Regions from separate parts of the Streptomyces sp. S186 genome, predicted to be linked through region 2. Evidence: riboswitches for the same ligand, from Rfam matches in the RefSeq annotation. Region 2 holds a riboswitch; each other region holds the start of a gene.
What was found. Region 2 has a riboswitch for cobalamin ahead of ACRAS8_RS11970 (ribonucleoside-diphosphate reductase subunit alpha). Riboswitches for the same ligand answer to the same signal wherever they lie in the genome.
Positions count from the first base shown of each region.

Region 1: another riboswitch for cobalamin. It lies ahead of ACRAS8_RS31865 (CbtB domain-containing protein); the one in region 2 lies ahead of ACRAS8_RS11970 (ribonucleoside-diphosphate reductase subunit alpha).
Region 3: another riboswitch for cobalamin. It lies ahead of cobN (cobaltochelatase subunit CobN); the one in region 2 lies ahead of ACRAS8_RS11970 (ribonucleoside-diphosphate reductase subunit alpha).

Region 1 is NZ_CP193932.1:7,362,707-7,372,507, forward strand. It holds gene ACRAS8_RS31850 (amidase) at 1-1,347, opposite strand, end outside; gene ACRAS8_RS31855 (protein kinase domain-containing protein) at 1,542-3,554, shown strand; gene ACRAS8_RS31860 (CAP domain-containing protein) at 3,624-4,112, opposite strand; cobalamin riboswitch at 4,553-4,695, shown strand; gene ACRAS8_RS31865 (CbtB domain-containing protein) at 4,734-4,955, shown strand; gene ACRAS8_RS31870 (CbtA family protein) at 4,979-5,731, shown strand; gene ACRAS8_RS31875 (histidine phosphatase family protein) at 5,778-6,389, opposite strand; gene ACRAS8_RS31880 (PAS domain-containing protein) at 6,504-7,766, opposite strand; gene ACRAS8_RS31885 (ATP-grasp domain-containing protein) at 8,123-9,508, shown strand; gene ACRAS8_RS31890 (PEP/pyruvate-binding domain-containing protein) at 9,505-9,801, shown strand, end outside.
Region 2 is NZ_CP193932.1:2,893,037-2,902,837, forward strand. It holds gene ACRAS8_RS11940 (carbohydrate ABC transporter permease) at 1-639, opposite strand, end outside; gene ACRAS8_RS11945 (carbohydrate ABC transporter permease) at 636-1,619, opposite strand; gene ACRAS8_RS11950 (extracellular solute-binding protein) at 1,734-2,999, opposite strand; gene ACRAS8_RS11955 (GntR family transcriptional regulator) at 3,241-4,002, shown strand; gene ACRAS8_RS11960 (DUF3311 domain-containing protein) at 4,180-4,440, shown strand; gene mctP (monocarboxylate uptake permease MctP) at 4,437-6,104, shown strand; cobalamin riboswitch at 6,404-6,535, shown strand; gene ACRAS8_RS11970 (ribonucleoside-diphosphate reductase subunit alpha) at 6,721-9,126, shown strand; gene ACRAS8_RS11975 (ribonucleotide-diphosphate reductase subunit beta) at 9,126-9,801, shown strand, end outside.
Region 3 is NZ_CP193932.1:4,329,384-4,339,184, reverse strand. It holds gene ACRAS8_RS18595 (MFS transporter) at 120-1,391, shown strand; gene cobN (cobaltochelatase subunit CobN) at 1,474-5,076, opposite strand; cobalamin riboswitch at 5,111-5,260, opposite strand; gene cobG (precorrin-3B synthase) at 5,346-6,851, shown strand; gene ACRAS8_RS18580 (precorrin-8X methylmutase) at 6,848-7,480, shown strand; gene ACRAS8_RS18575 (precorrin-2 C(20)-methyltransferase) at 7,477-9,048, shown strand; gene ACRAS8_RS18570 (cobalt-precorrin-6A reductase) at 9,063-9,801, opposite strand, start outside.

The DNA of each region.
Region 1 (9,801 bases), 4.5 Mb from region 2:
ACGTGCCGCACGGTACTTCGGATCGGTGGTGGGCGGCGCGGCGAGGGCCTGCTCGAAGAGCTCCTGTCCGGCGAAGCAGCTCCGTTCTGCCGGGTGGGTGCGGTTGAACGCGATCAGCCCGGCGAGGTTCCGCGGTCCGCCGCGGGTGGTGAGATAGCCATCGATGTCCCGGTGGAACTCGCTGAGCAGCGTGGGGATTTCCAGTTCCGCGATGCGCTTCTGGTACGGGGGCGTCACCTCGACGACGGTGGCTCCCGCGCTCCGTAGCCGCTCCGCGGTGCGGGCAACCAACGCGTCCACCTCCGGCCCCAGTTCGGGCAGCCGCCACAGGCCGATCCGTTTGCCACGCAGTCCGCTTGTGTCACGCGGTTCGCTTGTGTCACGTAGTCCGCTGGAGCGGGTCGGTGTGTCCGGATGGCTGGCGGGCGTGCCCGGGCGCGTGGCGTCGTCATCACGGAGCGTCGCCAGGGTGAGCGCGGCATCGGTCACATTGCGGGCCATGGGGCCCGCGGTGTCCTGTTGCGCCGAGATCGGGACCACCCCGGCCTGACTGACCAGTCCCAGACTGGGTTTGTGGCCCACCACCCCGTTCATCCCGGCCGCACACACGATGGAACCGTCCGTCTCGGTGCCGATCGCCACCTGCGCCAACGACGCGGCCAGCGCGGCGGCCGAACCGGCGGACGAGCCGCAGGGATTGCGGTCCAGCACGTACGGGTTGTGGGTTTGCCCGCCCACCGCCGACCATCCCGAAGTCGGCTTTGTGGAGCGGAAGTTCGCCCATTCGGACAGATTGGTCTTGCCGAGGATCACCGCGCCCGCCTCCCGCAGTCGGACCACCAGCGCCGCGTCGCGGTGTGGCGGGCGGCCGGCCAGTGCCAGCGACCCGGCACTGGTGGGCATATCGCGGGTGTCCACGTTGTCCTTGAGCAGGACGGGGATGCCGTCGAGTGGGCCGCGGGTCGCACCGTGCCGGTGTCTGGCGTCGCTGGCGGCTGCCTGGCGCAGCGCCGCCGGGTCGGTGCGCAGCACCGCATGGACCTTCGGATCGACGGCCTGGATCCGCCGCAGATAGGCGGCGGTCAGTGCCTGGGAGGTCAGCGCTCCGTCCGCCATACGTGCCTGGAGTTGCGGAATCGTCACGGTGTCGAGATCGACGCCCAGGCGAGTCGACTCCGCACGCGTCGACAACGGACTTGTGGGTGTACGGCCCGCCGGTGGTGGACCTCCAGTGCCGGCGCCGGCCCCGGTCGCGTCTGCGGATGAATCCGGCGCGGCCGCGCACAGCGAGCCCGTGACCAGGACGGCAACCAGTGCGGCCGCCGCCCGAATACTCCGCTTTCTCATGCTCCGCATGCTCCTCATGAGGGGCAGCGCACTACGGGCCGGCGGGCCGGCACAAGGGACTTTCACGCGACTTTCACGCCGTGGCGGCTTGCAGGGCGCCCGGTGCTGCCGCGGTGGCCCCGTCCGACGCTCAGCCGGGCGGACGGGTGCGGGATACTGTTCCCCCGTAATTGCCGGCACGGGTGGGGGTACGGGTGCGACCGCTGGCGAAGGGCGATCCGCGACAGATCGGGCCGTTCCGGATCATTGGGCTGCTCGGCGGCGGCGGAATGGGCCGGGTCTATCTCGGCCGCGCGGGGGACGGGCGGACCGTGGCGGTGAAGACCGCACGCTCCGAACTCGCCGACGACCCCGGCTTCCGCAAGCGCTTCGCCCGTGAGGTGGCCGCGGCCGGGCGGGTCGGGGGACCGTTCGTGGCGCCGGTGGTCGATGCCGCGCCGCAGGACGACGTGCCGTGGATGGCGACCGAGTACGTGCCGGGCGTCCCCTTGAGTTCCGCGGTGCACGACGTGGGACCGTTGGCCGAGCGCACCGTGTGGCTGCTGACGGCCGGCCTGCTCCAGGCGCTGTCGGCGGTGCATGCGCACGGCCTGGTGCACCGCGATCTCAAGCCGTCCAACATCCTGCTCACCGCCACCGGCCCCCGCGTCATCGACTTCGGCATCGCGCACTCCGCGGCGGACACCGCGCTGACGGCGACCGGCACCGCCCTCGGCACCCCGGGGTTCATGGCCCCCGAACAGCTCGTGATGAGCGGACCCGACATCACGGGCGCCGCGGATGTCTTCGCGCTCGGTGGCGTGATCGTCTACGCGGCGACCGGCGACGGCCCGTACGGCAACGCCGAGCCGCAGGTGCTGATGTACCGCACCGTGCACGAACAGCCGCAGTTCGGTCAACTCCCGGTGAAACTTGGTGGGTTGGCGGCATCGTGCCTGGCGAAGGACCCGGCGCGGCGACCGGCCCTCCCCGAGCTCGTCGCGCGGGTCGGCGCACCGGGCCCGTACGACGACTGGCTGCCGGACCCCCTCGCCGGGCAGCTGCACCGCCTGTCCGCACAGCTCGGCGACCCCAGATCCCACGACAGATCCCACGACACCTCCCCCGCGGGCCCGTCGGCCGCAGAGCCCGCCGGCGCCGCCTTCGACCTCGGCGCGCTGCCGACCCGCACGATGGCCGATCCCCCGAAGTCCCCGTCGCCCACCGCCCCACCGCAGGTCCCCACGCGCCCCGGTCCGCTGCCTGGGACGTACGGCCCGCCCGCGCCCTCGGGCCCGAGCCGTCGCCGTGTGCTTGCGGCGCTGTCCCTCGCCGGTGTCGCGGCCGGTGGCGGGGCGCTGGCCTGGACGCTGTGGCCGGAGGGCGGGAAGGCGGGCACGGGTGGCGGGGGTGCGGCGGGCAAGCCCGGCGGGGGCGCGAAACCGTCCGGCCGGTTGCCGCAGGCGATCGCGGACAAGGGCATCATCACCGTCGGCTCCGATATCGCCTATGCGCCGATGGAGTTCCTCAGCGACGGCAAGCCCGCCGGCCTCGACGTCGATCTGGCCGACGCCCTCGGCCGTGAGCTGGGCGTCCGCTGCACGTTCCGGAACGCGACCTTCGACTCCCTGCTCGCCGGCCTCGGCCAGGGCCGGTTCGACCTGGTCATCTCGGCGATGGTCGACACCAAGGACCGCCAGGGCGGGCAGGCGAGCGGGGCGAAGACCGGGGGAGGGGTCGACCTGATCGACTACTTCCAGGCGGGGCTGTCGCTCGTCGTGCGCAAGGGCAATCCGGACCACCTCGGCAAACTGGAGGACGTGTCGGGCAAGCCGGTTGCGGTTCAGCGCGGCTCCGCGGCCGAGAACTACCTCGACGAACTGAGCCGGCGGCTCCCCGCGCAGCCGACGCTCCGGAAATTCGACTCGACGGCCGAGGTCTACGACGATGTCGCCCAGCGCCGTTCCCTCGCCTGCCTCGACGACTTCCCGGTCGCGGCCTACACCGCGGCGACCCACACGGGCGGCGGCGCCTTCCAACTCGTCGGCGGACAGATCGATTCCGTCCCCTACGGCATCGCCGTCGCCAAGACCGGTACGGCACTGCGCGACGCCGTGCGCGAGGCACTCGACCGACTCATCCGGACCGGCGCCTACGCGAAGATCCTCCAGCGGTGGCACCTTCAGGACGGCGCGGTGGAGCGAGCCGTCGTCAACGGCGGACGGTAGGGCGTCCCTCCCCCCTCTCCCATGGGGCTCTCCTCTCCCATGGGGTTATTGGGCGGTTCTCCCGTGGGGTTATTGAGCGGTGGCGAAATCCTGCGTCCAGTAGTCGCCGGGCTGGGCGAGGCCGATGCCGGTCTCCTTGAACGAGCAGTCGAGGATGTTGCGCTTGTGTCCGGGGCTCGACATCCAGCCGGCCAGCACGCTCTCCGGGGTGGCGTATCCGTAGGCGACGTTCTCGCCGTAGCTGTTCCAGTTGTAGCCGGCGCCCTTGATCCGGGCGCCCGGGTCGGAGCCGTCGGATCCGGTATGTGACATATTGCGGTGGTCTGCCATGTCCTTGCTGTGGTCTTGGGCGGCTTTTGCCAGTTTTGCATTGACGGTCAGCGGGGCGCAGCCGGCCTTGCTGCGCTCCTTGTTGACCAGCTCCACCACACGGGCCGTGTCGACGGAGGCGGGGGCGGCGGAAGCCGCCATGGCGACGGAGGGGACACCCAGGGCGGCTACGGCGAGGGCGGCAAGCGTCAGCCGCCGGTGGTTGCTCTTCCTACGGTGCTTCTTCATGCCTGACCTCACTCGCTCGTTGCGCCGATGGCCGACATTCTGGGAAGTGCCGGCAGGGCGAGCAATGGGCACTACTACTAAACGGGACAGTTGATCCTTTGCCTCTTGCGGTGTGCGGGTGATCGTGCTGCCTCGCTCCGCGCGGCTTCGTATGCGTCTGGCACGACGTCAGGGGCGTGGACTCCGCTGGTGAACGACCGAAGCGGAGCGGCGGGCCGACCGCCGAGGCCCCGGGCGCACCTCATCGCCAGATCAAGCCGGACAAATTCTCATTTGTCGCCGCGGTGGTCACTACTAGGCACGATAGTTTCCGGCGTGCGCCGGTATGACGGATGTCACGGATGTGGGTTGTGGCGGCGGGCGCCCGGAACGGCAGCCGGAGGCGTGCGCCTTCGTCGACAAGCGCCTTCGTGGACAAGTGGCCCGTCCGGCCTTGGCGGGCCATCCGCCGCGCGGTAGTTTCTCTTCGATATCGACGACGGAGAAGCGGAAGCCGGTGGGACTCCGGCACGGTCGCGCCACTGTGTGCGGGACGCCTCGGGCGTCGCGTGAGTCAGACCCGCGGCCGTCGTCTTGTGCACCACCGAAATGGGACGCGAACTCCCAGAAGGAGGCTCTGCCATGGCGCAGACCATCGCCCGGCCGTCCGTCACCACCTCCGCCGCCCCCGTCACGCTGCCGCTGAAGGCGATCGCCCCGTGGGCGGTGTTCTTCGGCATCCTGATGCTGGTCCTGCTGTACTTCGTCGGCGCCGAGCAGGGCGCCACCTCCGTGTTCCAGGGCACCGACGTGCACGAGTGGGTGCACGACGCCCGCCACCTGCTCGGTTTCCCCTGCCACTGACACACACGGGGACGCCGCACATCATGAACTCCGCAACGGTCCGAAACCTGCTCGTACGAGGCATGCTCGCCGGCCTGGCCGCCGGCGGGCTCGCCCTCGTCGTCGCCTACTTCCTCGGCGAACCGAACGTCAACGGCGCCATCGGTTTCGAGGCGGCCCACTCCCACGAACACGAGATGGAGGTCGTCTCCCGCTCGCTGCAGTCCACCGCCGGCCTGGCCACCGGCGTCCTGGTCTACGGAATCGCCTTCGGCGGCATCGCCGCCCTCGCCTACTGCTTCGCCCTGGGCCGGGTGGGGCGGTTCGGTCCGCGGGCGACCGCGCTGCTGCTGTCGGGCTGCGCGCTGCTGGCCGGCTACGTGGTCCCGTTCCTGAAGTACCCGGCCAACCCGCCCTCGGTCGGGGAACCGGACACCATCGGCAAGCGCACCACGCTGTACTTCCTGATGATGCTGCTCGGCGTCCTGCTGGCGATCGGCGCCACGATGCTGGGCAAGCGCCTCGCGCCCGGGTTGGGCACCTGGTGGGCGACGGTGGTGGCGGTGGCCGCGTTCGTCGTCGTGGTCGGGTTGGCGTATGCGGTGCTGCCGGTCGTCAACGAGGTGCCGAAGGACTTCCCGGCCACGCTGCTGTGGCGGTTCCGGCTCTCGGCACTGGCCATCCAGACCGTCCTGTGGAGCGGATTCGGCCTGCTCTTCGGGGAGTTGGCCGAACGGCAGCTGAACCCTGAGCCGGTGTCGGAGGCGACGGCGCCGGGCGTATCCGCCGCGCACTGAGTCCCTAGGCACCGCGAGGGCATGCGGACCGTGCGGCCGGGCATCCCTATGCCTCGGTCGCCGGCTCCGCCTCGGCTGCGAGGGCACGTCCCAGCCGCAGGTTCCAGCGCCCGGACCGTCCGGTGAGCTCGGTGGCCGCGAGCGGAGGCACGTCGAGCCGCCAGAACGCCGTCTCCGGCGCGCCCAGCACGTGCAGCACCGCGGCCCGTACGACCTCCGGTTCGACCACGGCGAGCGTCCGTCCGTCGGTCCCACCACAGTCGTCCAGCCACCGCGTGACCCGCTCGCACAGGTCCCGTACCGACTCGCCGCCGTGCGGTGCCGCGCCGGGATCGGCCAGCCACCGGGCGACCGCGTCCGGCTCGGCGGCGCCCACCTCGTCGAGGGTGCGGCCCGTCCAGCGGCCCACGTTCAGGCCGGACAGTTCGGATGGTTCGGACCGTTCCTGGGCCGCCGAGGCGTCGAGGCCGAGTGCCGAGGCCGTCTCCCGGCAGCGCACGCTGGGGGAGACGCGGACCCGCGCGGCGGTCGGCAGGGAACCGGCCGCCGCGCGGGCCCGGGCCGCCCCGCCGTCGTCGAGCGACGAGCCGTCGTCGAAGCGGGCCTGCCGCAGCGATGCGCTGATCGCCGGCGAGATGAGGGTGAGGCGGCTGGTCACGCGGTCGTTCCTCCTGCTGCTGCGGGCGTGGGGTGGTGTCCCGCCACGGGATACGGCACATGGTGCGCCGGCGCGGTGAGCGGGGAGCGCCGCCGGGCCGTCGCGCCTCCGAATCTACGGTGTCGCCGCGCGGGGCGGCCATGCCTGAGGAGCGAGGATGCCCAGGACGTAGGCGCGGGCGACCAGGGCGCAGCGGGTCGGGGCGTCCAGCAGGTCCCGGAGGCGGCTGAGGTGGTAGTCGACGGTCTGCCGGGACAGGTGGAGCCGGGTGGCGATCTCGGCGTTGCTGCGGCCGGTCGCGAGCAGGGAGAGGATGCGGACCTGGCTGGCGGTGAGCGGCGGGTGCGGCTCGTGGGCGAGTGCCTGGTGGGTGACCACGGCCCAGACACCGACGGCGCGGGACCTGCCGCGGCCCACCGTCGTCAGGTGCAGACGGGCGCGGCGCTGCCGGCCGCGGCCGTCGAGGAGGACGGCGGAGGTCTGGAGGCGGCGGTGGCGGCGGGTGATCAGGGCGCGCCAGTCCCGTTCCAGCGCCGGTAGTTGCGAGTCGGGGGCGAGCAGGGTGTCGGCCCGGCTGCCGACGAGTTCCGAGAGGCGGGTGCCGAGCAGTTCGGCGGCGGCCGCGCTGGCCTGGAGGATCCGTCCGCCGGCGGAGAGCAGGGCGCACGGCAGTCCGCTGTGGTCGCGCAGCGCGCAGAGGCTGTCCTCCGCCTCCCGGCGCTGGTGCAGGGCGCGGGTGTAGTCGCTGATGTCGATATAGATTCCGGCCACACAGGTCTCGGTGCCCTCGCGGACCGGGAAGCGGTGCCCGGCCGCGTGGCCGCTGGTGCCGTCGGCGCGGTGGTAGGTGAGGGTGTGCCGGACCGGTGTGCCGCGGGCGAGCACGTCCTGGTCCAGTGCCAGTACCCGGTCGGCGTCGACCGGGGCGTCGACGTCGCGGACGTACTTGCCGATGACGTGCTCGGGCGTGGTGCCGTAGAGGTGGGCGTAGGCGTGGTTGGCCCAGCGGTAGCGGCCGGCGGCGTCCCGGATGAAGGCGGCGGCGGGGGCGAGGTCGGCGAAGGCGTCGAAGCGGCGGCCGGTGGTCTCGGCCGGGGCGACCTCGACGGCCACTCCGCGGGTGCGGTCCGGACGGGGGGCGTCCAGGGGCCAGTTCACGTCGAAGAGCCGGCCGTCGAACCGTGCCTGGCGGTGCGGGTTCCCCGGCGCGGCGGAGGGCGCGGGCGGCTCCCGGCGCAGGGCGTCCAGGAAGCGCTGGGCGGTGCCGGCGTCGTCGAAGGCCCCTCCGCCGCTGTCGATCACCCGGAGGTCGCGGTCGGCCTCCCACCAGGACACCGGGAGGTGTTCAAGCAGTGACTTCAGACCGGTCTCGTCCACGACTGCCTCTCTGTGCGGAGGAGTTGGCGGGGTGTGCCCGCGGCGGCGGTCTGCGGCCGCCCGCACGGGCATCCGTGGCATCCGTATCCCCGGCCCGCATGGCGTATGCCCGGTTCTCGGCCGATCTGACGCGCCTTCTCGCGGGCCGGCATTCTCCTACGGCATCACGGAACCTTCACAGTCGCCCTACGAACCCCTCGACTCTGGCATTTGCCTGAGGGGTCGGGGCCTGTGACGGCCCGGCAGCGGCCGTCCGACTGGTTCGCTGGAGTCAGGGCGTCCGGGTATCGGACCGCGGACGCCGACCGCCGCCAGAGAGACGGCCCCCAACCCCTTTGTGAAGGAGTCGGATTCCAGTGAGCTCGGTGCTGTTCGTGTATGCCAAGGGCGGACCGCCCTTGGGGTATGCCCTGTCACGGGTCGCCGCCCGCGCGGCGGTGCACCTGCTGGCGCTCAGCCCGCTGCCGCCCGCGATCGCCGCGACCGCCGGGCACCGGTGCGCCTCCGTGACGACCGCCACCGGGCCCGAACGGGGCGACCTGGTGTCCCTGATCGTCGACCGGGCCCAGGAGGTGGCCGCGGACGCGGTCGTCACCTTCTCCGAGTACGCGGTTGTCGCGGTCGCGGAGGCGTGCGCCAAGCTCGGCCTGGCCGGCGCCGGCCGGTCCGGTGCGCTCGCCCGCGACAAGCGGCTGATGCGCCGCGCCTGGGCCCAACAGGGCATTCCCCAGCCCCGGTTCCGGCCGGTGGCCGATGAGCGGGAGCTCCACGAGGCGGCCGCCGCGCTCCGCGCCCCGCTGCTGCTGAAGGCCGCCTGGAGCGCCGGCTCCACCGCGCACCGGATCATCCGCGCCACCGACGAGGTGCCGGCGGCCTGGCGCCGGGCACGCGAGGTGATGGCCGAATCCGCCGGACTGGGCTACGCCGAACTGCATGTGGCGGGTGCCGACGCCGACTTCCTCGTCGAGGAGATCGTGCCGGGCACCGCCGGGGGATGGTTCGCCCAGCCCGGCTGGGGCGACTACGTCAGCGTCGAGGGCGCCGTCGTCGACGGGGTCTTCCATCCCGTCTGCCTCAGTGGCCGGATGCCGACCGTGGAGCCGTTCACCGAGCGCGCCGGCATCACCCCGGCCGCGCTGCCGCCCGACGCCCAGCGGCGCGTGGTGGCCCTGGCGCGGCAGGCCGTGGACGCACTCGGCCTGGAGAACTGCGGTACCCACACCGAGATCAAGCTCGGTACCGGCGGCCGGATGTGGGTGATCGAAACCGCCGCCCGGTTCGGCGGGGCGATGACCGTCCCGCAGATCGAGGAGGTCTTCGGCCTGGACCTCATCGGCATGCTCGTCGACCAGTTGCTGGGACGCCCGGTGAACTGGCCTGCCGAGGCCCGCCTGGCACAGGAGGCGCGCGGCGCGGCCGGTTCCCTCGTCGTACTGGCCGTGGACGGCGCCGGCGCCGCCTGGCCGGACCGCCGACGCTGGGACTTCGCGGCCGTACGGGACGCGGCCCCCTTGAGCCCCGGCAGCACGCTGTCCGTGGTGGCCGAGAACTCGCTGCCGGACGGCACGCCGGTACCGGTCTACGACCCCGCCGCCGGCGCCAACACCATGGCCGCGCTGTGCCTGCTGTCCGCCATCGACCCCGAGACCGTGCTGCACGACTTCCGCACCCTGGTCGACGCCCTGCCGCACCTCCTTCCCGCGGCCGGGGACGCGAACGAGCCCATGGAGGCCCGCTCATGAGCAGTGTCGTGACCACCCCCACCACCCCCGCGGCCCGTCCCGACGGGCCCTCCGGCGCGCCGCGCCCCGCCGCCGACCGCACGGCCGTCGGGGAACAGCTCGCCCTCCCCCTCTTCCACACCCTGGCCGGAACCCTCGCCGGACACCCGTACCTCAAGGTCGTGGTGGACCGCGCCGAGAACACCTGGCACCTCCTGGACACCGCGGTCCACCCCTTCCACGTGGACTACCTCGCCACCCGCATCCTCGGTATGCGGCCGGCGGAGCTCGACGCCCGGCTGGACGCCGTCAAC
Region 2 (9,801 bases):
CACGAGCGGGAACTCGTTCCAGGCGGTGATGAAGCCGAAGAGGGAGGTGGCCATCAGGCCGGGGGCCAGCAGCGGCAGGACGACCCTGACGAACGCCTGGCGGCGCGAGCAGCCGTCCACCATCGCGGACTCCTCCAGCTCCTTGGGGACCGCGGCGACATAGCCGCGCAGCGTCAGGAGGGTGAAGGGGAGCACCATCAGCAGGTAGAAGAAGGTGAGCGGCAGCAGGCTGTTGAGCAGGTCGGCGTCGCGGACGATCAGATAGATCGAGATGACCATGACCTCCCAGGGTGCCATCTGGGCGACCATGAAGGTCAGCAGGATGCCCTTGCGGCCCTTGAACCGCATGCGGGCGAGGGCGAACGCGCCGCACAGCGCGATCACCAGCGACAGTCCGACGGCGAGCACGGTCACCAGGACGGAATTCCCCACCAGTCGCCAGAAGTTGGGGGCGTTCACCGCGGTCGCGAAGTGTTCGAGGGTGCCGTGGAAAGGGAGCCACACCGGGTCCTCGCTGAGGATGTCCCGGGCCGGTTTGAAGGCCGTGGCGAACATCCAGTACACGGGGAAGACGAAGAGCAGCGCGAGGACGGCGGCGGTCGCGTTGGGCCAGATCCGGCCGGCGAGTGAGCGCTTCACAGCGCGTCCTCCTCTTGCTTGAGCGTCAGGCGCAGGTAGTACGCGGTGAGGGCGAGCAGCACGACGAGGGTCAGGACGGAGATCGCGGCGCCCATCCCGAAGTGGAGGTTGCCGACGCCCTCGGTGAAGGCGTAGATCGGCAGCGTCTCGGTGAGGCGGTCGGGGCCGCCCTGGTTGACGGCGAAGATCTGCGGGAACGCCTTGAAGACCCAGATGACTTCGAGGAACGTCGTGGCCATGAAGAAGGGCCGCAGGAAGGGGAAGGTGACGGCGGTGAAGATCTTCCAGGTGCCGGCGCCGTCCATCCGGGCCGCCTCGTAGAGCTCCTTGGAGATCGTCGTGGTGGCCGCGTAGAGGTTGAGGGCCACGAAGGGGAGCGACTGCCAGACGATCAGGACGGTGATGACGAAGAAGGTGGACAGCTGCGTGCCGACCCAGTCGTAGCGGGCCATGGAGTGCCAACCGAGGTGGTCCAGCAGCCAGTTGACGACGCCGTAGCGGGAGTCGAAGAGCCACTGGAAGACGGTGGTGGCGGCGATCGACGGCATCGCCCAGGCCAGCACCAGCGCCATCGACAGCACCAGGCGCATCTTCGTGCCGAGCCGGGCCAGCAGCAGTCCGAGCAGGGTGCCGAGCACCATGATCAGAACGACGTTGACGGCGGTGAAGGCGAGGGTGCGGACGGTGACCCGCCAGAACTGCTCGCTGCCCAGGATCTCCTGGTAGTTGCCCAGCCCCCGCCAGTCGGTGAGGTGCTGGATCAGCTCCTTCATGTTGAGGTTCTGGAAGGAGAGCACCAGGTTGCGGACGAGGGGCCAGCCGAGGAAGACCGCGGTGGCGAGCAGGGCCGGGAGCAGCAGCAGGTAGGGCGCGCCGCGGGCGGCCCGCCGGCCGCCGGGGCCGCGCCGGGCGGGCGGCGCGCCGCCCTTGCCGGTCCGTGGCGCGGTCCTCCCCGCCGCTTCGTCGAGCTGCACTGCCATGAGCGTGTGGTCCCCTCGTTCCCGTGGTTGCGCCTGTGGTGCCGGTGGAGGCGGCCGGGCGTACGGGCGGGGGCCGGGGCGGCCCGGCCGGGCCCGTACGCGTCCGGTGGCCGGCTACTGCTTGGCGAGCCGGGCGTTGATCTCGGACTCGATGTCCTTGGCGGCGTCGGCCGGGGCCTTACCGTTCAGGACCGCGGTCATGTAGTTCTTGATCGGGTTGGGCACGTTCTCCACCGCGGCCCACTGCGGGATCAGCGGGGTGGTGCCGCCGGCCTTCTCGGCGGCCGGGGCGGCGGCCGCGGCGGCCGGGCTGTCCTTGGCGGCGCCGGCCAGGGCCGGGGACTTGGGCGTCCAGCCGGCTTCCCGGACCATCTGGGCGTCGTTGTCCTTGGCGAGCGCGACCTTGAGGAATTCCCTGGCGAGTTCCTGGTTCTTGCTCATTCCGGCGACCGCGAAGTTGGAGCCGCCGAGGAAGACACCCTCGGGCTTTCCGGCGGTCTCCCCCGGAATGGTGAAGAAGCCGATGTCGTCCTTGATGGCCGGGTTGGTCTTGATGGCGGTGGCGGCCTCGTATCCCATGGCGATCAGGGCGCCGGTCTTTCCCTTGGCGAAGATCTCGGCCTGCTGCGGGGTGGCCTCGTCCTTGTTCTTCGGGGCGCTGCTGAACGCCTGGTACTGCTTGTAGATGTCCATGGCCTTGGCGACCTTGGGGTCACCGAAATTGGAGACCCACTTGTCGCCGTCCTTCTTCACCAGTTGGGCGCCGGTGCCGATGGTCAGGCCGTCGAGGAAGTACCAGTTCTGCCCGGGCAGGTAGAGCGGCTCGGCGTCGGTCTTCTGTTTGATGGTCTCGAAGTCGTGGAAGAGTTCGGCGCGGGTGGCGGGGGGCTTGGTGAGGCCGGCCTTCGCCCAGATCTTCTTGTTGTACATCACCACGCGGTTGCCGGCGAACCACGGCAGCGCGTACTGCTTTCCGTCCACCGTCGCGGCCTTGTTGAAGGCGTCGTTCCAGTCGGCGCCGATCTCCTTCTTCAGGTCGCCGAGGTCCACCAGGGCGCCGGCCTTGGCGTAGGCGGCGGTCTGGGTGTTGCCGATCTCGACGACGTCCGGCGGGGTGTCCTCGGAGAGCGCGGTGCTCAGTTTCTGCTGAATGCCGTTCCACTGCTGGACCTTGAATTCAACGGTGGCGCCGGTCTTCTTCTCGAATTGCTCGGAGACCTGCTTGGTCCATTGTTCCGGATTGGATCCGGACATCACCCAGACGGTCAGCTTCTTTCCCTTGAAACCGTCGGCACCCGCATTTCCGCTGCTCGACCCACAGGCAGCGACACTCACCAGCATTCCCGCGACCGCGGTCGCCGCTATGAGCCCACGCTTCATCGCGCTCTCCCCCTCGAGGACGGGTTTGGCTTTAATGGTTTAGACCAGTTCTCGCAGCTTGGCCTAGACCTTTAGGGGTGTCAAGGGTGTATAAGAGTCGCTGTCAGGTCCGTTACCGGACCGACATCTGACGGGCCGGGACCCGCGCCGGCGCATGGGCATCCCGTCCGTGCCACGATGTGAGCCGCTACGTACGGAGGAGCCGGTGACGGCAGCACGACAGGCATCGGAGAGGCGGGTCATGGACACCGAGGCGGACAGCGCCGAGAACGGCGGCGGCGGCGCGCGGACCGCCCGGGTGCCCAAGTACTACCGGCTCAAGCGCCATTTGCTGGAGATCACCGAGACCCTGCCGCCGGGCACCCCGGTGCCGCCCGAGCGCACCCTCGCCGCGGAGTTCGACACCTCCCGCACCACGGTCCGCCAGGCTCTTCAGGAACTGGTCGTCGAGGGCCGCCTGGAGCGCATCCAGGGCAAGGGCACCTTCGTCGCCAAGCCCAAGGTCTCCCAGGCGCTGCAACTGACCTCCTACACCGAGGACATGCGGGCCCAGGGCCTGGAGCCGACCTCCCAGCTGCTGGACATCGGCTATGTCACCGCCGACGACCGGCTGGCCGGGCTGCTGGACATCGCCGCCGGCGGCCGGGTGCTGCGCATCGAGCGGCTGCGGCTGGCCAGCGGCGAGCCGATGGCGATCGAGACCACCCATCTGTCGGCCCGGCGGTTCCCCGCGCTCCGCCGCAACCTCGTCAAGTACACCTCCCTGTACACCGCGTTGGCCGAGGTCTACGACGTGCGGCCGGCGGAGGCCGAGGAGACCATCGAGACCTCGCTGGCCACCCCGCGCGAGGCCGGGCTGCTGGGCACCGATGTCGGACTGCCGATGCTGATGCTCTCCCGGCACTCCCTGGACGCCCAGGGCCGGCCGGTGGAGTGGGTGCGCTCGGTCTACCGCGGCGACCGCTACAAGTTCGTCGCCCGCCTGCAGCGGCCGGCGGACTGAGCCGCCCGCACCCTCGCACCCGTCCCGTCCGGGCACCGGGCCGGCCCAACTCCCCCACGGCAACGGTGTCGTACCGATATGCGGACAGCTAGTGACGCGCGCCACGACCCTGGCTTAGATTTCCAGCCGATCACCCACCGGAATTCACCGAGTTCACCAGGGACGGGAGCCACGGTCATGGCTGAGAACGCCGCATCACCGGACCGCAGACCGGTCGTCACCCCGACACGGTTGGTGGCCGGATTGTGCCTGCTCGCCCCGTTCGTCGCGATGCTGTGGGTGAGTTCCTACGCCCGGATCGAGCCGACGCTGATCGGGATCCCGTTCTTCTACTGGTACCAGATGGCGTGGGTGCTGATCTCGACGGCGCTGACGACCCTGGCCTACAAGCTCGTCCAGCGTGAGCAGCGCGCCCGCAAGGGCGGTGCGGCCCGATGACGACCCCCGTCACGACCCTCGCCGCCGCCTCCCGGGGCGTGAACGGCGTGGCCCTCGCCGTCTTCGTCTTCTTCTTCCTCGCCGTCACGGTCATGGGCTTCCTGGCCGCGCGCTGGCGCCGCGCCGAGCACTCCGCCAACCTCGACGAATGGGGCCTGGGCGGGCGCAGCTTCGGCACCTGGATCACGTGGTTCCTGCTCGGCGGCGACCTCTACACCGCGTACACGTTCGTGGCGGTGCCGGCGGCGATCTACACCGCGGGCGCGTCCGGCTTCTTCGCCGTCCCGTACACCATCCTGGTCTACCCGCTGATCTTCACCTTCCTGCCCCGGCTGTGGTCGGTCTCGCACCGGCACGGGTACGTCACCACCTCCGACTTCGTCCGCGGCCGCTTCGGCTCGAAGGGCCTGTCGCTGGCGGTGGCGCTCACCGGGCTGCTCGCCACGATGCCGTACATCGCGCTCCAACTCGTCGGCATCCAGGCCGTCCTGGACGTGATGGGCGTCGGCGGCGGCGAGCACGCCAACTGGTTCGTCAAGGACCTGCCGCTGCTGATCGCGTTCGCGGTGCTGGCCGCGTACACCTACTCCTCGGGGCTGCGGGCGCCCGCGCTGATCGCGTTCGTCAAGGACGGGCTGATCTACCTCGTCATCGCGGTGGCGATCATCTACATCCCGATCAAGCTGGGCGGCTTCGGCGAGATCTTCCACGCGGCCGGCAAGGCGCTCGCCCAGCCCGGGCCGATCGCCGGCAAACCGCGCGGCGAACTGACCAGCGGCCCCAACGCCCAGTGGGCGTACGCCACACTGGCGCTCGGCTCGGCGCTGGCGCTGTTCATGTACCCGCACTCGATCACCGCGACGCTCTCCTCGCGCAGCCGCAACGTCATCCGCCGCAACACCACCATCCTCCCGCTCTATTCCCTGATGCTGGGCCTCCTCGCGCTGCTCGGCTTCATGGCGCTCAAGGCCGGGACGGACACCCGGGGCAACGCCCAGCTGGCGATCCCGCAGCTCTTCGCGGACATGTTCCCCAGCTGGTTCGCGGGGGTGGCGTTCGCCGCGATCGGCATCGGCGCGCTGGTGCCGGCCGCGATCATGTCGATCGCCGCCGCCAACCTCTTCACCCGGAACGTCTACAAGGACCTCCTCAAGCCGGGCGCCACGCCCGAGCAGGAGCACAAGGTCGCCAAGCTGGTCTCCCTCCTGGTCAAGGTCGGTGCGCTGGTCTTCGTCCTCACCATGGACAAGACCGTCGCCATCAACTTCCAGCTGCTGGGCGGGATCTGGATCCTGCAGACCATGCCGGCGCTGGTCGGCGGCCTGTTCACCCGCTGGTTCCACCGCTGGGCGCTGCTGGCCGGCTGGGCCGTCGGCATGGTCTACGGCACCCTCGCGGCATACGGGGTGGCCGGCCCGACCCAGCAGCACTTCGGCGGCTCCAGCGCGGAGATCCCCGGCATCGGGCAGATCGGCTATATCGGCCTCACCGCGTTCGTCCTGAACGTCGTGGTGACGGTCGTCCTGACGCTCGTCCTGAAGGCCCTCAAGGCCCCCGAGGGCACCGACGAGACCTCCCCCGACGACTACACCGCCGACCTCGGCGACCAGGGCGTCACCGCCGACCTGTCACCGGCCACGACGGGGGCACCGGCGGGGCACTGACGCTCCATCACCCGCGGACTAGGGCGCTTCTGACGGATCTCGGTGGAGGAAGGAGCGGCGCCTGGTGCGTGCTCTCGCAAGGCGCCGGGATGGCTTCATAGCGGAGCTATGGAGACATTTCGGCAACGCCGCGAGAGTGCGTGCCAGGCGCCGCGACGCCGCGGAGATCCGTCAGAAGCGCCCTAGGGCCGCCGCACTCCCCCAGCGGGGCGCGGCGGCCCTTCGCGCTGCGCATACCTGCGGGAATGATATGAGGCGGCGACACAAGATGTGGGGGTGCGCGCGGGGAGCAGCACAAGATGTATGCTCGTCCTCGCTGTCGCCGCAGGGGAATCCGGTGCGAATCCGGAACTGTCCCGCAACGGTGTGTGAGCGTGATCCACGGGCCGTCCCCACGAGCCCGGCGGCCCGCTCCCGAGTCCGAGGACCTGCCGACGGTACGTCCGCACCGCCATCGGTGCGGCGTCGATACGTCCGGGCCCCGAGGGGTGGGCCGACTGGACGCCGCGCGGCCGGCCCGCGCACCCCCGGCTCGCCGCGGGGTGCCCCCTTGCCCGCACGGCTCCCGTCGCGCCACCGCCCCTCCCGGCCCCCGCCGAGTGAGGGAGAGCATCAGGTGACCATCGCGCCAACGGAGCCCGCGTCAGACGCCGAGGTCGTGCAGCCCGTGGTGGCCACGCCTCCCGCGAACGAGGACGGCCCGGGCGTCGCCCTGCTGCGCACGCTGACCGAGCTGACCGCGGACCTGACCGCGACCGACCCCGGCAAGGTGGCCGCCGCCGCGCTGCGCGGCCGGCACCCCGGGTCCGACGAGGCCGAACTGCGGTCGCTGGCCATCGAGGCCGCGGCCGGGCTGATCGGCGACGAGCCGCAGTACTCCCGGCTCGCGGCCCGCCTGCTCACCCTCGCCATCGCCGAGGAGGCCGCCGGGCAGGGCGCCACCTCCTTCTCCGCCTCGATCGCGGTCGGCCACCAGGAGGGTCTGATCGCGGACCGCACCGCCGAGTTCGCCGGCACGCACGCCGCGGGGCTGGACGCGCTGGTGGAGCAGGCCCTGGCAGCCGGCGCCGACGACCGGTTCGGGTACTTCGGGCTGCGCACCCTGCACTCGCGCTATCTGCTGCGCCACCCCACCACCCGCAAGGTGATCGAGACGCCCCAGCACTTCCTGCTGCGGGTGGCCTGCGGCCTGGCCGAGGACGACTCCGCGCGGGCGCTCGCGGACGTCGCCGAGCTGTACCGGCTGACCAGCACGCTCTCCTACCTGCCGTCCTCCCCCACGCTCTTCAACTCCGGCACCCGCCACCCGCAGATGTCCTCCTGCTATCTGCTGGACTCGCCGCTGGACGAGCTGGACTCGATCTACGACCGCTACCACCAGGTGGCGCGGCTCTCCAAGCACGCCGGCGGCATCGGGCTGTCGTACTCCCGGATCCGCGCCCGCGGTTCGCTGATCCGCGGCACCAACGGGCACTCCAACGGCATCGTGCCGTTCCTGCGCACCCTGGACGCGTCGGTGGCGGCGGTCAACCAGGGCGGCCGCCGCAAGGGCGCGGCCTGTGTCTACCTGGAGACCTGGCACGCCGACATCGAGGAGTTCCTGGAGCTGCGGGACAACACCGGCGAGGAGGCCCGCCGGACCCACAACCTCAACATCGCGCACTGGATCCCGGACGAGTTCATGCGCCGGGTGGAGGCGGACGCGGACTGGTCGCTGTTCTCCCCCGCGGACGTGCCCGAGCTGGTCGACCTGTGGGGCGCGGAGTTCGACGCCGCCTACCGGGCCGCGGAGGCCGCGGGCAAGGCTCTCAAGCAGGTGCCGGCCCGGGTGCTGTACTCCCGGATGATGCGCACCCTCGCGCAGACCGGCAACGGCTGGATGACGTTCAAGGACGCCGCCAACCGCACCGCCAACCAGACCGCCGAGCCCGGCCGGGTCGTGCACTCCTCCAACCTGTGCACGGAGATCCTGGAGGTCACCGACGACGGGGAGACCGCGGTCTGCAACCTGGGGTCGGTCAACCTCGCCGCGCACCTCGGTGCCGACGGCGAGATGGACTGGGAGAAGCTGGACGCCACCGTCCGCACCGCCGTGACCTTCCTCGACCGGGTCGTGGACATCAACTTCTACCCGACCGAGCAGGCCGCCGCCTCCAACTCCCGTTGGCGGCCGGTCGGTCTGGGCCTGATGGGCCTGCAGGACGTGTTCTTCCGGCTGCGGCTGCCGTTCGACTCGGCCGAGGCCCGGGAGCTGTCGACCCGCATCTCCGAGCGGATCATGCTCGCCGCCTACGAGGCGTCCGCCGACCTCGCCGAGCGGCACGGCCCGCACGAGAACTGGTCCGCGACCCGCACGGCGCGCGGTGTGCTGCACCCGGACCACTACCCGAACGCCGAACCGCGGTGGGCGGACCGCTGGGCGGCGCTGCGCACCCGGATCGCCACGACCGGTATGCGCAACTCCCTTCTGCTGGCCATCGCGCCGACCGCCACTATCGCCTCCATCGCCGGCGTCTACGAGTGCATCGAGCCGCAGGTCTCCAACCTCTTCAAGCGCGAGACGCTGTCCGGCGAGTTCCTCCAGGTCAACACGTACCTGATCGAGGAGCTGAAGGAGCTGGGCCTGTGGGACGCGCGGACCCGGGACGCGCTCCGCGAGGCCAACGGCTCCGTCCAGGAGCTGACCTGGATCCCCGAGGACGTACGGCACCGCTACCGCACCGCCTGGGAGATCCCGCAGCGCGCCCTGATCGACATGGCCGCGGACCGCACGCCGTTCCTGGACCAGAGCCAGTCGCTCAATCTCTTCATGGCGTCGCCGACCATCGGCAAGCTCAGCTCGATGTACGCCTACGCCTGGAAGCGCGGCATCAAGACCACCTACTACCTGCGCTCGCGGCCGGCGACCCGGATCGCACAGTCGGCGCGCGCCGCGTCCGTCCCCGCGCAGCTTCCGGTGACCGATCCCGAGGCGGTCGCCTGCTCCCTGGAAAACCCCGAGTCCTGCGAGGCATGCCAGTAATGTCCCACCCGTCGCCTGAAACGAACGCCGCGGCCGCGCACACCGCCACCACCGACGGCAAGAAGAACCTCCTCGACCCGGGCTTCGAGCTGACCCTGCGTCCCATGCGGTACCCGGACTTCTACGACCGCTACCGCGACGCGATCAAGAACACCTGGACCGTGGAGGAGGTCGACCTCCACTCCGACGTGGCCGACCTCGCCAAGCTCTCCCCCGGTGAGCAGCACCTCATCGGCCGCCTGGTGGCGTTCTTCGCCACCGGCGACTCGATCGTCGCCAACAACCTGGTGCTGACGCTGTACAAGCACATCAACTCCCCCGAGGCGCGGCTCTACCTGAGCCGGCAGCTCTTCGAGGAGGCGGTGCACGTCCAGTTCTATCTGACGCTGCTGGACACCTACCTTCCCGACCCGGACGACCGGGCCGCCGCCTTCGCGGCCGTGGAGAACATCCCGTCCATCCGGGAGAAGGCCGAGTTCTGCTTCAAGTGGATGGACTCGGTGGACAGTCTGGACCGCCTGGAGTCCAAGGCCGACCGCCGCCGCTTCCTGCTCAACCTCATCTGCTTCGCGGCGTGCATCGAGGGCCTCTTCTTCTACGGCGCCTTCGCCTACGTCTACTGGTTCCGGTCGCGCGGCCTGCTGCACGGCCTGGCCACCGGCACCAACTGGGTGT
Region 3 (9,801 bases), 1.4 Mb from region 2:
ACGGACCCGACAGCGCACTGTCGGGGGGGGAACCACCACGTCGGAAAGCCGCCGGACCGCGGGGGCGGCGGCTGCTGGACTGAGGGCACCGCAACGGGTCGCCTCTCAGGACGGACGGCATGACGACCATCGACAGCACCGCGCCCACCCCCGCCGGATCCCGGCCGCGCTCGACGGCCCGCCGGGGCTCCGGGCCCGCGACGCCCCCGGCCCCGGCGGGCCGTTCGCCCCTCAAGGGCCGGCTCGCCGTGCTCGCCGTGACCCTGGGCATCTTCACCATCGTCACCAGCGAGATCCTGCCGATCGGTCTGCTGACGCGGATCGGGGACGACTTCGGGGTCTCCGACGGCACCGCGGGGCTGATGATGACGCTCCCCGGCCTCCTCGCCGCGTGCGCCGCACCGACGGTGATCCCGGCCACCGCGCGGATCGACCGGCGGCTGATGCTCTGCGCGTTCATCGCCCTGCTGGCGCTGGCGAACCTCCTGGCCGCGGTCGCGCCGGCCTACTGGCTGGTGCTGCTGTCGCGGGTCCTGGTCGGCGTGGTGATCGGGGGGTTCTGGTCGATCGGGGCCGGGCTCGCCGCGCGGCTGGTGCCGGCGGAGTCGGCCGGCCGGGCCACCGCGGTGGTCTTCTCCGCGGTGCCGCTGGGCTCGGTGGTCGGGGTCCCCGCCGGGACCTTCCTCGGCGATCTGGCCGGCTGGCGCCTCGCCTGCGCCGCGGTCGGCGCGCTGGCGGTGGCGGTGCTGGTACTGACCGCGCTGGTGCTGCCGCCGCTGCCGGCGGTCCGCGCCACCGGCCCGGCGGCGCTGCGCGAGGTACTGCGCGGGGTGCACACGCGGTTCGCGTTGCTGATGACGTTCCTGATCGTGCTGGCGCACTTCGGCGCGTACACCTATGTGACGCCGTTCCTGGAGCGGACCGCCCATGTCGCGTCGGCGGGGACGGTGACGGTGTTCCTGCTGGTCTACGGCGTCGCGGGGGTGGTGGGGAACTTCGCCGGCGGTGCCGTGGTGGGGCGGCGTCCGCGCACGGTCTTCGGGCTCGCGGCCGGGCTGCTGGCGCTCGCCACGCTGCTGCTGCCGGTCCTGGGCCGTGGCCCGGTCGGCGCGCTGGCGCTGCTGGTGGTCTGGGGCGTCGCGTACGGGGCGGTGCCGGTGACCTCGCAGACCTGGTTCGCCAAGGCGGCGCCCGGTGCGCCCGAGGCGACGTCGGTGCTCTTCACCGCGTCGTTCCAGGCGACGTTCTCGCTCGGCGCGCTGGCCGGCGGGCTGGTGGTGGACCGGACCTCCCCCGCGGCGGTGATGACGCTGGGCGGGGCGACCGCGGTCCTGGTGGTCCTGGCCGCGTGGCTGCACTTCGCCAAACGGCTTGAGTGGCCGCGGAGTTGAGTGGACGGGACCCGAAGCGGGAGGGGAGAGCGGGGCGGTGTTTCACGTGAAACACCGCTCCGCCGCGCTCTCTTCGCGCCTCTCAGTCCTCGCCCTCCAGCTCGCCCTCGGTCTCCAGGAACGCCTCCCGCAGCGCCGCGAGCGTCTCGGCGTCCGGCTTCTCCCACATACCGCGGGACTCCGCCTCCAGGAGGCGTTCGGCGATGCCGTGCAGCGCCCAGGGGTTGGCCTCCTGGAGGAACGCGCGGTTCTCCGGGTCGAGGGCATAGGTCTGGGCGAGCTTGTCGTACATCCAGTCGGCGACGACACCGGTCGTGGCGTCGTAGCCGAACAAGTAGTCCACGGTCGCGGCGAGTTCGAAGGCACCCTTGTAACCGTGGCGGCGCATCGCCTCGATCCAGCGGGGGTTGACCACACGGGCCCGGAAGACCCGGGACGTCTCCTCCACCAGCGTCCTGGTGCGAACGGTCTCGGGGCGGGTCGAGTCGCCGATGTACGCCTCCGGGGCCTTGCCCTTGAGCGCCTTGACGGTGGCGACCATGCCGCCGTGGTACTGGAAGTAGTCGTCGGAGTCGGCGATGTCGTGTTCGCGGGTGTCGGTGTTCTTGGCGGCCACCGCGATGCGCTTGTAGGCGGTCTCCATCTCCTCGCGGGCCGGGCGGCCCTCCAGCCCGCGCCCGTAGGCGTAGCCGCCCCAGACGGTGTAGACCTCGGCGAGGTCGGCGTCGGTGCGCCAGTCGCGGGAGTCGATGAGCTGGAGCAGACCCGCGCCGTACGTACCGGGGCGGGAGCCGAAGATCCGGGTGGTGGCGCGGCGTTCGTCGCCGTGCGCGGCGAGGTCCGCCTGGGCGTGGGCCCGGACGAAGTTGCTCTCGGCCAGCTCGTCGAGACCGGCGGCGAGCCGGACCGCGTCGTCGAGCAGCCCGATGACGTGCGGGAACGCGTCGCGGAAGAAGCCGCTGATGCGGAGGGTGACATCGATGCGGGGGCGGCCCAGCTCGTCGAGCGGGATGGCCTCCAGGCCGGTCACCCGGCGCGAGGCGTCGTCCCACACGGGGCGGACGCCCAGCAGCGCCAGCGCCTCCGCGACGTCGTCGCCGGAGGTGCGCATCGCGCTGGTGCCCCACAGGGACAGGCCCACCGACTCCGGCCAGTCGCCGTTGTCGTCGCGGTAGCGGCCGAGCAGCGAGTCGGCGAGCGCCTGCCCGGTCTCCCAGGCGAGCCGCGACGGGACGGCCTTGGGGTCGACGGAGTAGAAGTTGCGGCCGGTCGGCAGGACGTTGACCAGGCCGCGCAGCGGCGAGCCGGACGGGCCGGCCGGGACGAAGCCGCCGTTCAGGGCGTGCAGGGCGTGGTCCAGTTCGTCGGTGGTGGCGGCCAGCCGCGGGACGACCTCCCGGGCGGCGAAGTCGAGGATGTCGGCGACCGCCGCCGGGTGGCCCTCGGCGACCCGGGCCGCGGCGGCGGGGTCCCAGTCCGCGTCCTCCATGGCCTGGACGAGGCCGCGGGCGACGGCCTCGGCGTCGTCGGCGGCGGTGCGGGTGGCGGCGGACTCGTCCAGGCCGAGCGCCTCCCGGAGTCCGGGCAGTGCGGCGGTGCCGCCCCAGATCTGCCGGGCGCGCAGGATGGCCAGGACGAGGTTGACCCGGGCCTCGCCGGCCGGGGCGGCGCCCAGCACGTGCAGGCCGTCGCGGATCTGCGCGTCCTTGACCTCGCAGAGCCAGCCGTCGACGTGCAGCAGGAAGTCGTCGAAGCCGTCGTCGTCGGGGCGCTCCTCCAGGCCCAGGTCGTGGTCGAGCTTGGCGGCCTGGATGAGGGTCCAGATCTGCGCGCGGATGGCGGGCAGCTTGGCCGGGTCCATCGAGGAGATCGCGGCGTACTCGTCGAGCAGCTGCTCCAGGCGCGCGATGTCGCCGTAGGAGTCGGCGCGGGCCATCGGCGGGACGAGGTGGTCGACGAGGGTGGCGTGCACCCGGCGCTTGGCCTGGGTGCCCTCGCCCGGGTCGTTGACCAGGAACGGGTAGACGAGCGGGAGGTCGCCGAGCGCCGCGTCCGGGCCGCAGGCGGCGGAGAGCCCGGCGTTCTTGCCGGGCAGCCACTCCAGGTTGCCGTGCTTGCCGAGGTGGACCATGGCGTCGGCGCCGAACCCGCCGTCGGCGGCGGGCGCGGCGATCCAGCGGTAGGCCGCCAAGTAGTGGTGGGACGGCGGCAGATCGGGGTCGTGGTAGATCGCGATCGGGTTCTCGCCGAAGCCCCGCGGCGGCTGGATGAGGATCAGCAGATTGCCGCGGCGCAGGGCGGCCAGCACGATGTCGCCCTCGGGGTTCCGGCTGCGGTCGACGAACATCTCGCCGGGCGGCGGGCCCCAGTGCTCCTCGACGGACTCCCGCAGCTCCTGCGGCAGCGTGGCGTACCAGCGGCGGTAGTCGGCGGCGGGGATGCGGACCGGGTTGCGGGCCAGCTGTTCCTCGGTCAGCCACTCCTGGTCGTGGCCGCCGGCCTCGATGAGGGCGTAGATCAGCTCGTCGCCGTCGCCGGACGCGAGGCCGGGCACCGGTTCGTCGCCGAAGTCGTAGCCCTCGGCCGCCAGGCGGCGCAGCAGCTCGACGGCGCTGGCCGGGGTGTCCAGGCCGACCGCGTTGCCGATCCGGGAGTGCTTGGTGGGGTAGGCGGAGAGCACCAGCGCCAGCCGCTTCTCAGTAGCCGGGATGTGGCGCAGCCGGGCGTGCCGGACGGCGATCCCGGCGACCCGGGCGGCTCGCTCGGCGTCGGCGACGTAGACCGGGAGGCCGTCCTCGTCGATCTCCTTGAAGGAGAACGGCACGGTGATCAGCCGCCCGTCGAACTCCGGCACGGCGATCTGCGAGGCGGCGTCGAGCGGGGAGAGGCCCTCGTCGTTCTCCTCCCAGGCGGCGCGCGACCCGGTCAGGCAGAGCGCCTGGAGGATCGGCACGTCCAGGGCGGCCAGTGCGCCCGCGTCCCAGGACTCGTCGTCGCCGCCCGCGGACGCCTCGGCGGGCCTGGTGCCGCCCGCGGCGAGCACGGTGGTGACGAGGGCGTCGGCCGCGCGCAGCTCCTCGATCAGCTCCGGCTCGGGGGCCCGCAGCGAGGCGACGTACAGCGGCAGCGGACGGCCGCCGGCGCGCTCGATCTGGTCGCACAGGTCGTGGACGAAGCGGGTGTTGCCGCTCATGTGGTGGGCGCGGTAGTAGAGCACCGCCACCGTCGGGCCGGCCGCCTCCGTCGCGGCGCGCTCCAGCGGGCCCCAGGACGGCGCGGCCGCGGGCGGCTCGAAGCCGTGGCCGGTGAGCAGGACGGTGTCGCTGAGGAAGCGGGCCAGCTGGGAGAGGTTGGCCGGGCCGCCGTGCGCGAGGTAGGCGTGTGCCTCGGCGGCGATGCCGACGGGGACCGTGGACGCCTCCATGAGCTGGGCGTCGGGGGCCTGTTCGCCGGTGAGCACGACGACCGGGCGGTGCTGGTCCGCGGCCAGCAGCACGTCCAGGCCGTCCTCCCAGGCGCGGAGGCCGCCGAGGAGGCGGACGACGACGAGGTCGGCGCCCTCCAGCAGGCCGGGGAGTTCGGCGAGGTCGAGGCGGGCGGGGTTGGCGAGCCGGTACGGCACGGGGCCGGTGGCCGCGCGTGCGCTGAGCAGGTCGGTGTCGGAGGTCGACAGCAGCAGAATCACGGCGCAGCCCTTCCTCGGGGTGTCCACGCCCCGGGTGGTCGTATGGACGGCGGGAGTTCCTGGCTCACCCGGCGGTGGCCGGGTTCACAGTGGCGGGACCGCGCCGGATTCTCACCGGGCTTCCTCCCTTGGCGCCGTCGCTGGCGTCCGGCGGGTCAGCCGACCCGCCGACCTGCATAGTAAGGGCTGCCGCCGGACCGCGGGAGCGGGCCTACGCGGCCGTCTCACCCGATCCCCTCGACCCGGTTCCGGGCGCCACCGACGTAGGTATGCTCGCCGCCATGCCGCCCACCCCCGCACCCCGCCCCGACCGGCCCGGACCGCCGGTACGGGACCGCGGTGACGCCTGCCCGGGAGCGCTGCGGCTGCACTCCGCCGCCGACGGCCGGCTGGCCCGAGTGCGGGTGCCCGCCGGGGACTTGACGGTGCGCCAGGCCAGCGCGCTGGCGGACGCCGCGGACCGCCTCGGCGACGGCCGTCTCTCGCTCACCTCCCGCGGCAACGTCGAACTCCGCGGCCTGCCCGACGACTGCGGGCAGGCGCTCGCCGGTCTGCTCGCCGACGCCGGGCTGCTGCCGTCCGTCCGCCATGAGCGGATCCGCAACGTGCTGGCCTCACCGCTGGCCGGACTGGACCGGCACACCCCCTCCGACGTGCGGTTGTGGGCCCGGAGCCTGGACGCACTGCTGTGCGCGAGCGAGCCGGCGACGGCGCTCTCGGGCCGTTTCCTGTTCGTCCTGGACGACGGACGGGGCGATGTGGCGGACCTGGGCGGCGATGTGACCTTGCTCGCAGAATCCGGCCGGCGGGCCCCGGCGGACACCGCGTATCCGCCGGACACCGCGTCCGGGTACGGGGCGCTGCTGCGGGTCGGCGACGAGCGGGCGGTGCTGCGGATCGCGGCGGACGACGTCCCGCGGGCGGCGCTGACGGCCGCGGAGGTCTTCCTGGCCGCCGCCGCGGAGCGCGGCGACGGCGCCTGGCGGGTCCGCGAACTGCCCGCAGCGCGGCCGCTGACCGCCCGGGAGGTGCAGCGCGCGCTGCGGACCGCGGGCATCGCCGCGGAGTACGCGGACGCCGCCGGCCCGCGGCCGGCCGTGCCGTACGCCGATGCCACCGCCCCCGGTGCGGTCGACGGACCCGACGGCCGCCGCGCCGTCGTGGTCCTCGCGCCGCTCGGCCGTCTGTCGGTGGCCCAATGGCGGTTGCTGGCCGGGATCGCCGACGACGACGGTTGCGGCACGCTGCGCCTCACGCCCTGGCGCGGCATCGTCGTCCCCGGCCTGCCCGCCGCCCTGGCCGCCCGGCGGCTGACCGACCTCGCCGCCGCCGGACTGGTCACCGACCCCGACTCCCCCTGGCGCCGGGTCACCGCCTGCACGGGCCTGCCCGGCTGCGCCAAGTCCCGCAGGGACGTGCGGAGCGAGGCGGCGGCCGCGCTCTCCGTGGGCCGGCCCGTCCCGGCGGACGGCTCCGCAGTGCCCGCCAGGCTGCCCGTCCACTGGTCGGGCTGCGAACGGCGCTGCGGCCATCCGCACGGCGCCTGGGTCGATGCGCTGGCGACGCCCGAGGGCTACCGCACCACCGCGGTGGGCCCCAACTCCCCGCCGCCACCGACGGTTTCACGTGAAACATCTCAACTGGCCGCCGTTTCACGTGAAACGGCCTCACCGGCGCCGGTTTCACGTGAAACATTGCCCCCGCCCGGTGCTCCGCCGTCTGCCCCCTCTGCTTCTCCTTCCACCCCTCAACCCACCAACCCGAGGCCCCAGTGACCGCGTTCGACTACGAAAAGGACGGGGCGGCGATCTACCGCCAGTCCTTCGCCACCATCCGCGCCGAGGCGGACCTCTCGGGCCTGCCCGCCGACGTCAGCCGGGTCGCGGTCCGTATGATCCACGCCTGCGGCATGGTCGACCTCGTCCGCGACCTCGCCTTCACCCCGGGGGTGGTGGCCAGTGCCCGCGCCGCGCTGCGCGCCGGTGCGCCGATCCTGTGCGACGCCACCATGGTGGCCAGCGGAGTGACCCGGAAGCGGCTGCCCGCCGACAACGAGGTGCTGTGCACCCTCGGCGACCCGTCCGTCCCGGAGCTGGCCGCGCGGCTGGGCACCACCCGCAGCGCCGCCGCCCTCGAACTGTGGCGGGATCGCATGGAGGGCGCCGTGGTCGCCTTCGGCAACGCCCCCACCGCGCTCTTCCGGTTCCTGGAAATGATCGAGGAAGGCGCGCCGCGCCCTGCCGCGGTCCTCGGTATCCCCGTCGGTTTCATAGGCGCGGCCGAGTCCAAGGACGCGCTGATCGACCACCCGGCGAAGCTGGACCACATCGTGGTGCGCGGGCGGCGCGGCGGCAGTGCCATGGCCGCGGCCGCGATCAACGCCCTGGCGAGCGAGGAAGAGTGAGCGTGAGCGAGCAGCAGGCCAGCAGCGGTGCGGCGGACCAGCCGGCCGCGCCCTCCCCTGAGCGTTCCACCGGCCGCCTCTACGGCGTCGGCCTGGGCCCCGGCGACCCGTCCCTGATGACCGTGCGGGCGGTGGAGATCATCGCCGGGGCCGATGTGGTGGCGTACCACAGCGCCCGGCACGGACGCTCCATCGCGCGGTCCATCGCCGCCGGGCACATCCGCCCGGACCACATCGAGGAAGCCCTCGTCTACCCGGTCACCACCGAGTCGACCGACCACCCCGGCGGCTACCGCGGGGCTCTCGACGAGTTCTACGAGGCGGCGGCGGCGCGGCTAGCCGCCCATCTCGACGCCGGCCGCACCGTCGCGGTGATCTCCGAGGGCGATCCGTTCTTCTACGGCTCCTACCAGCACATGCACAAGCGGCTGGCGCACCGCTACCCGACCGAGGTCGTGCCCGGCGTCACCTCCGTCAGCGCCGCCGCGGCCCGCCTGGGCACCCCGCTCACCGAGGCCGACGAGGTGCTGACGGTCCTCCCCGGCACCCTGCCCGAGGAGGAGCTGACGGCGCGTCTGAGCGCCGCCGACTCCGCGGTCGTGATGAAGCTGGGTCGCACCTTCCCCAGCGTCCGCCGGGCCCTGGAGCGCTCCGGCCGGATGGCGGAGGCCCGCTATGTCGAGCGCGCCACCATGGCCGGGGAGCGCACCGGCGCGCTGGCCGACGTCGACGCCGACACCGTTCCGTACTTCTCCGTCGCGGTCGTGCCGAGCCGCATCGCCTCCTCCGCCGGGGAGCCGGAGCCGGCCGCCGACGAGCGCGGTGAGGTGGTCGTGGTCGGCACCGGGCCGGCCGGTCCGCGCTGGCTCACCCCGGAGTCCCGCGGCGCCCTGGCCGCCGCCGACGACCTCGTCGGCTATACCACGTACCTGGACCGCGTCCCGGTGCGCCCGGGCCAGCGCCGGCACCCCTCGGACAACAAGGTCGAGTCCGAACGCGCCGAGTTCGCCCTGGAGTTGGCGCGCCGCGGCCGCCGGGTCGCCGTGGTCTCCGGCGGTGACCCCGGCATCTTCGCCATGGCCACCGCGGTCCTCGAAGTGGCGTCGGAGGAGCCCTACCGGGCCGTGCCGGTACGCGTCCTGCCGGGCGTCACGGCCGCCAACGCCGCCGCCGCGCGGGCCGGTGCGCCGCTGGGCCACGACTATGCGGTGATCTCGCTCTCCGACCGGCTCAAGCCCTGGGAGGTGATCGCCGAGCGGCTGCGCGCGGCGGCCTCCGCCGACCTGGCGCTGGCGCTCTACAACCCCGGTTCCCGCAGCCGCACCTGGCAGGTCGGCAAGGCCCGGGACGTCCTCCTGGAGCACCGCGCACCGGACACCCCGGTCATGCTCGCCCGCGACATCGGCGGCCCCGAGGAGTCGCTGCGCACCGTCCCGCTCATCGACCTCGATCCCGCCCAGGTCGACATGCGCACGATCCTGCTCGTCGGCTCGTCGCTGACCCGGCGGGTGCGGCGCGACGACGGCACGGAGACGGTCTGGACACCGCGGAGGTACCCGGAACGCTGACCGCTCGCGCGGCGTCAGCCGAGGAGCGCCCGCACCCAGTCCACGGCCGCGCCCGGCTCGTCGGCCACCGGGACGCCCTCGGGGACCGGCGGCCGCTGGACGACCACCACCGGCACCCCGGCCTCCCGCGCGGCGGCCAGCTTGGGGGCGGTCGCCGCGGCGCCGCTGTCCTTGGTCACCAGGACGTCGATGCGGTGGCGGCGCAGCAGTTCCCGTTCGCCGTCGAGGGTGAACGGGCCGCGGTCCAGGACGGTGGTCATCCGGGGCGGGTGCGGGGGCTCGGGGGCGTCCACCGAGCGGACCAGGAACCACAGGTCCGTGAGGTGGGCGAAGTGGGCCAGGCCCATCCGGCCGGTGGTGAGGAAGACCCGGCTGCCGAGGGCGGGCAGGGCCGCGGCGGCCGCGTCGAGCGAGGGGACCGGGTGCCAGACGTCACCGGGTCGTGCGACCCAGCCGGGCCGGCGGAGGGCCAGCAGGGGAACATGGGCGGTGGCGGCGGCCTGGGCCGCGTGGAAACTGATCGTCCCGGCGAAAGGATGGGTGGCGTCGATGAGCGCGTCCACCGCGTGCTCGCGCAGCCAGCGGGCGAGGCCCCCGGGGCCGCCGAACCCGCCGATGCGCACCTCCCCCGCGGGCAGCCGCGGCGCCGCCACCCGGCCGGCCAGCGAGGACGTCACCCGCACCCCGGGCTCCTCGGCCAGGGCCGCGGCCAGCCGGCGGGCCTCCGTGGTGCCGCCGAGGACCAGTACATGG